3 regions of the Mesorhizobium delmotii genome follow, and region 2 is predicted to be linked to each of the others. Evidence: predicted binding sites of a transcription regulator. Region 2 holds the regulator's gene; each other region holds the start of a gene.

Region 1 (2,271 bases), on a different contig from region 2:
CGTCGCCGCCGAACCAGGTCACCGCCCATTCGAGTGAACCGTGGCCGCCTTGCCTGTCGCTTTTGCCGGCAAAAATTTCGCGGGTGACCTGGAATTCGTCGCCGAGCGAGGCTTTCAGATAGTCCTTGAGGCCACCGGGAAAATGGAACTCGGCCTTGGCCGGCGTCGTGTCCTTCTCCTTGATCAGCGACGGATCGCAGGTCCAGCGGATCTCGACGCCGCCGAACAGATAGGCCTTCGAGCGCGTCATGCGATAGAGCCGCGCCGGCTCGAATGCCGCGCCCTTGCCGAAAATCTGCTCGTCGGGATGGAAGCGGATCTTGGTGCCGCGCCGGTTGTGCACTTCGCCAAGTTGCTCCAGGCCGGTCACCGGAACGCCGCGCGAAAAACGCTGGCGATAGAGCTGGCGGCCGCGCGCGACCTCGACCTCGAGATGGTCCGACAGCGCGTTGACGACGGAGACGCCGACCCCGTGCAGGCCGCCCGAGGTCTCGTAGACCTTGCTGTCGAACTTGCCGCCGGAATGCAGCGTCGTCATGATGACTTCGAGCGCCGGCTTCTTGAATTTCGGATGCGGATCGACCGGAATGCCGCGGCCATTATCGGTGACCGCCAGATATCCGTCGGCCAAAAGCTCAACATCGATGAAGGTTGCGTGGCCGGCGACCGCCTCGTCCATCGCATTGTCGATGACCTCGGCGAACAAATGGTGCATCGCCTTGTCGTCGGTGCCGCCGATATACATGCCGGGTCGTCGCCGCACCGGCTCCAGCCCTTCCAGAACCTCGATGTCGGCGGCACTGTAGCTCTCGCTGCCGTCGCGGGATGCCGGGCGCTTCGCCGCCTGCACCAGCGGGTCGGCAGGGCGCGCGGTTGCGCGAACCGGTTGCGGCTGTTTGTCCAAACTGCCGAAAAGATCGTTACTGTCGTCCATGCTGGTCCTGGATTCCGATGCTGCGAATCACCACCCGATACTGCCACGCTTTTTGCGGGCAGGCGACGGAGGTTCCTGTTACGTTCGAGGATAGAGCCTCTTACTGCAAAACCATCCGACAACCAAGCGGCGGAAATGGGTCGAGGGCATCGACGCTTTGTAAACCTTGTCCGAAGGTTACGTCCGAAGGTTGGCCGAAAAACGGTATCCGCCCGCTGCCGCTGGCCTAGAATGCAGCGGAACCGTCAAGAGGCAGTCGCCTACGCATGTTGGATTACAGTTCGCTCCTGCTGGCGGCGGCGCTGTCGGGCACGTGCCTCAGCATCACCATGTTTGCGATCTGGTTCACCGCGCCACAGGCACGCTTTGTGCTGACGGTGGCCTGCGGCATTCTCGTACTCGTCGCGCATGTGGTCTTGTTCTGGCATTATGCCAGGCATCCCAGCCTCTGGCTTTGCCAGATTGTGCTTGCGCTTCTCAGCCTGGGCTTCCTGACCCTCTGCCTGTCGGCCATGCAGTATCTCGGCGTGCGCGACTACAGGCGCGCCATCTTGCCGACCGTGGCTGCGATGGCGGTTTGCGCAGGCGTGACGTCGCTGGGCCTTGATGGCGTCGGCTTCATCGTCACCTACGCGACGGTAACGGCGCTGCTCTCGCTAATCGGGGTGATGTTCTGGATCAAAGGTGGTCACGATCGCCGGATATTGCTGGTCGTATCGTTCCTGAGCGGCGTCTGTGCGCTGTCCTTCGTGCTTTGCGGCGCGGTCCTGCTGGTCGAGGGCCAGTGGGTGCTCGGCGTTGCACCCGACAACTGGGCCGAACGGTTGAATTCCGTCGTGGCGGTCGCCTGCATGACTGGGCTCGGGGCACTGACGCTCTCCCTGCACCATTTGCAGGCGCAGATCGAATTGAAGGCCGAGACCATGACCGACCCATTGACCGGGCTGATGAACCGGCGGGCGTTGACGGCATTCTACGGTGAGCGGGTTTTCGGCCCGTTCATGTCCGTCGCCATGTTCGACCTCGATCATTTCAAAAAAACGAACGACGTATTCGGTCATCCGGTCGGTGATCAGGTTCTGCGCCGCTTCGCCGCTGTCATCAGGAAATATGCCAGGACCGGAGTCGACGCCTTCCGGCTGGGCGGCGAAGAATTCGTCCTCGTCATGTCGCGGATGACTGAAGAGAAGGCTTACGACATTGCGAGCAAGATCAGCGTCGCCTTCGGCACGGAAGTCGTGGCCACCCAGCTTGGTCCGTTGCGCAGCACAGTCAGTGGCGGCATCGGCTTTGGCGGGACGGATGGGACCAGTCTCGACCATGTGCTGGCCGAAGCC
Region 2 (2,271 bases):
TCCAATGCCTATGGCGTCGCCGCCGCGGCCCGCTCGGTCGGCGCCAGCGCGCTCGATCTCGGCATCGCCCCCGACCGCAAGGAGGCGATCGCCACGCTGGTGAAACAAGCGGTCGACGCAGGCGCCGACGTCATCGTCACGCTGGGCGGCGCCTCGGTCGGCGACCATGACCTGGTCCATGACGTGCTGACCGGTGAAGGCATGACGCTCGATTTCTGGAAAATCGCCATGCGGCCCGGCAAGCCGCTGATGTTCGGGCGGCTGGGTGACATCCGCTGCATCGGCCTGCCTGGCAATCCGGTGGCGAGCCTGGTCTGCACGCAGCTCTTTCTGACGCCGCTGCTTGCGCGGCTCGGCGGCCGCGCCTTCCGGCAGGACATGCGTCAGGCGCGGCTCGGCGCCGCCATGCCGGCCAACGATCTCAGGCAGGACTATGTACGCGCCGTGGTGAGCGAAGAAGCCGGCACGCTGCTGGCGACCCCGTTCGGCATCCAGGATTCCTCGATGCTCAAAATGCTGGCCGACGCCAACGGGCTGATCGTGCGCGAGCCGTTCTCTCCCCCAGCCGCGACGGGCGCCGCGTGCAGCGTGCTGATGCTACGCTGAACAAAACGTCAACACATTCATTAAATTTTAAACGGTTGCGGAACACAACTGGAACAGATAGTGTTTGTTCTGGGTTTGTTTTTCTGATTCTGTTGGGGGTCGCGATGCTGACACGCAAACAACATGAACTGCTGATGTTCATCCACGAGCGGCTGAAGGAAAGCGGCATTCCGCCCTCGTTCGACGAGATGAAGGAAGCGCTCGACCTCGCCTCGAAGTCGGGGATCCATCGGCTGATCACTGCACTGGAGGAGCGCGGTTTCATTCGCCGCCTGCCCAACCGCGCCCGCGCGCTGGAGGTGCTGCGCCTGCCCGATTCGATCGCGCCCGGCCTCAATGCGGCGCGCAAATTCTCGCCAAGCGTCATTCAGGGCAGCCTTGGGCAGGGCAGCCTCGGACGACAGATCAAGCCGGCGCCTTCGCGCATGCCCGCGGCCGGCAATGACGACGACGTCGTTGCCACCATCTCCATACCGGTGATGGGCCGCATCGCTGCCGGTGTGCCGATCGACGCCATCCAGCACCAGACGCATTCGATCTCGGTACCACCGGACATGATCACCGGCGGCACGCACTACGCGCTGGAGGTCAAGGGTGATTCGATGATCGAGGCCGGCATTTTCGACGGCGACACGGTCATCATCCGCAACGCCGACACCGCCCAGCCTGGCGAGATCATCGTCGCCTTGGTCGACGACGAGGAAGCGACGCTGAAGCGGTTCCGCCGCAAAGGTGCCTCGATCGCACTGGAAGCCGCCAATCCGGCCTACGAGACGCGCATCTTCGGGCCGGACCGGGTCAAGGTGCAAGGCAAGCTCGTCGGACTGATCCGGCGTTACTGAACGGCAGGCTTTTGGGGTTTCTCGGCCCTGCGGTATGGCGGCAGGCCCCTTGCCTCGCGCGAAAATCTCCGCTGCTCATGCCAGGGCCTATAGGGCTGTCTGACGGCAAACTGGATTTCTGCGCGCGTCGTCGCCGATAGCGGATCGAAAAAGACGGCGGCACTGCCCATGCGAGCGAGCTGCCGTTTGGTGACGACGAGAACCAGCGGATTGCGGCAGGGATTATAATAGGCTGTGGCATCATCGATGACGATCAAATCCGCAAAGGCACAGGCTGGCCGTGCGGATTTGCGGTCGTCGGCGAGCGCGATGATCGCGCCGGACTGGTGCCGGGCGAGGCACAGGCCGGCAGTGCAGTAGAAGGGCGCTCCCGGCGGCAGGTCGGCCGGGTCGACGATGTCGAACCGCACGTCTCCTTTTTCGAATGTCTCCGGCTCGACAATGGTCGCTGAAACCAGCGCATGTTTCCAGTTGTCGGTGGTGAATTCGTTCGAGCGCACCCGGTTGACGGCAAGTTCGCCGCCGCCGATCGGCAGCGCCACCAGATGCGCATCTTCCGAAATCAGCACGTCGGGGGTGCGCGTCTCGGAAATCGTCAGCAGGCCGGCGAGCGCAAAGGGAAGTGCCGCAAGCCGCAACCATGTCGTTGCCATCGTGGCGATGACCAGGGCGGCCGTCACCAGCAGAACCGACTGCAACGAGATCAGCCCGACGGCATCGACCGGCGACCGCTCGGAGATCCATCCCGATATTGCAATCATGGCCGTCAGCCCCTTGCCCATCATGTATAGGAAAGGGCCGTCGAAGCCGAACGGCATTGCCA
Region 3 (2,271 bases), on a different contig from region 2:
GCAGCGCCGCGCGCAGCGTCAGGCCGCGCAGCAGGGCGGCGACCGTTGCGCCCGCCAGCGCATCGGCGGCGCCGTCCGCGACTTTTTTCGGCGGCAGGATCGAGAAGGCGCCGGCTTCGTCGAAACCCAGCACCGGACCGTCATCCGCCGTCACCACGCCGCCTTTGAGGCCCGCCCGCCTCAGGCCGTCGGCGATATCTTGCTCCGCAGCGTCGATACCGACATCGGCGAGTGCGATGGCCTCACGCCGGTTCATGAAGACCATCGCCAGGCTGCCCAGCACCGGCGCGAGCCGCACCGCCTTGTCTGGTGAGACGGCGAGGGCGAAGACCGGCTTGCCGGCGGCAAGCGCCACCAGCCGCTCCAGCGCCGTCGACGGCAAGTTGGCGTCGCACAGGACCGCATCGGCGGTGCTGATCGCCTCGCGCACCTTGGCACGGCGGATCTGCTTGGGAAGCGCCAGGTCGTAGAGCGCCATGTCGGCAAGGCCGACGATCAGTGCGCCGTCGCCGTCAATCAGCACCGTGCTGCTCGGCGTCGTGCGATCGAGGAACACCACGGACAGATCGGCAATGCCGGCCGCAGTGATGGCGCGCGAGACCGTATCGGCCAGAACATCACCGCCGCGCACCGAAAGCAGCGAACCGGAGACGCCGCGGCGCACGGCGCTGCGCAGCGCATTGAAGACGGCACCGCCGACAGCCTCGCGCATCGTGCCGGGATTTGACGCCGCCGGCACGAAGGCGCCCGAAACCTGGCCGCGCCGTTCGATATAGGCGCCGCCCACGGCCAGGATTGTCGGCGACTTCATCATGCCGGCGAGATGACCTTTGCTGTTGCCGGGTGAGACTAGGTTGTCAGGCGGAACCCGGCAACCGGAGGCGCGATTCGGAAGATGCCCAGCAGAATCCTGCGGGTGAAGCGGGATACATCCTGGGGTGAAAACACGAAACAAAAAAAGAACAAATCCGGATATTGTTTGTTTTTCAATCGCTTGCCTCCCCTTGCCAGACGAGAACAAAAAAGGTACAAATTGATAAGGATTACGGATTGTCCGGCCTTCATTGACGACCAAGGGGTGATGTATCATGGCTCAGAATTCTTTGCGGCTTGTAGAGGACAAAGCAGTGGATAAATCAAAGGCTCTGGACGCGGCGCTGTCGCAAATCGAGCGTGCCTTCGGCAAGGGCTCGATCATGCGGCTCGGCGCAAACGAGCAGGTCGTCGAGATCGAAACGGTGCCGACCGGTTCGCTTGGCCTCGACATCGCGCTTGGTGTCGGCGGCCTGCCGCGCGGCCGCATCGTCGAGATCTACGGGCCGGAAAGCTCGGGCAAGACGACGCTGGCGCTGCACACGGTGGCGGAGGCCCAGAAGAAGGGCGGCATCTGCGCCTTCGTCGATGCTGAGCATGCGCTCGACCCGGTCTATGCCCGCAAGCTCGGCGTCGATCTCGAAAACCTGCTGATTTCGCAGCCCGACACTGGCGAGCAGGCGCTGGAGATCTGCGACACGCTGGTGCGTTCCGGCGCCATCGACGTGCTGGTGGTCGATTCGGTCGCGGCGCTGACGCCGCGCGCCGAAATCGAGGGCGAAATGGGCGATTCGCTGCCGGGCCTGCAGGCCCGCCTGATGAGCCAGGCGCTGCGCAAGCTGACCGCCTCGATCTCGCGCTCCAACACCATGGTCATCTTCATCAACCAGATCCGCATGAAGATCGGTGTCATGTTCGGTTCGCCCGAGACCACGACCGGCGGCAACGCGCTGAAATTCTACGCTTCGGTGCGCCTCGACATTCGCCGCATCGGCTCGGTCAAGGACCGCGACGAGGTCGTCGGCAACCAGACCCGCGTCAAGGTGGTCAAGAACAAGCTGGCACCGCCCTTCAAGGTGGTCGAATTCGACATCATGTATGGCGAGGGCGTGTCCAAGACCGGCGAGTTGGTCGACCTCGGCGTCAAGGCCGGCGTGGTCGAGAAGTCGGGCGCCTGGTTCTCCTACAATTCGCAGCGTCTCGGCCAGGGCCGCGAGAATGCAAAACTGTTCCTGCGCGACAATCCCGACACGGCGCGCGAAATCGAGCTGGCACTGAGGCAGAATGCCGGGCTGATCGCCGAGAAATTCCTCGAGAATGGTGGTTCCGAAGGCGGAGACGACGGTTTCGAGGACGAAGCGGGCGCGATGTAGGATGCAGGCTGTGCCAACCAGAATATCCGTTTGAGTTCACGTATCCCGAATTGAGTTGGTGTATCGATGTGTTCATACCGCCGGC

Evidence for each region. Region 2 encodes LexA, which represses DNA repair genes until DNA is damaged. Its sites were predicted from a motif close to TGTTCNNNNTGTGTTCNG; they were not measured.
Region 1: the regulator LexA is predicted to act here: its motif matches at 1,005-1,022, upstream of parE (DNA topoisomerase IV subunit B).
Region 3: the regulator LexA is predicted to act here: its motif matches at 948-965, upstream of recA (recombinase RecA).

Annotation. Positions count from the first base shown of each region.
Region 1 covers NZ_FUIG01000046.1:303,484-305,754, forward strand. Annotated here, with positions in the region: gene parE (DNA topoisomerase IV subunit B) at 1-934, opposite strand, end outside; gene BQ8482_RS29070 (GGDEF domain-containing protein) at 1,201-2,271, shown strand, end outside.
Region 2 covers NZ_FUIG01000002.1:164,369-166,639, reverse strand. Annotated here, with positions in the region: gene BQ8482_RS00895 (molybdopterin molybdotransferase MoeA) at 1-606, shown strand, start outside; gene lexA (transcriptional repressor LexA) at 711-1,448, shown strand; gene BQ8482_RS00885 (ComEC/Rec2 family competence protein) at 1,442-2,271, opposite strand, start outside.
Region 3 covers NZ_FUIG01000042.1:98,181-100,451, reverse strand. Annotated here, with positions in the region: gene BQ8482_RS24835 (carbohydrate kinase family protein) at 1-814, opposite strand, end outside; gene recA (recombinase RecA) at 1,089-2,186, shown strand.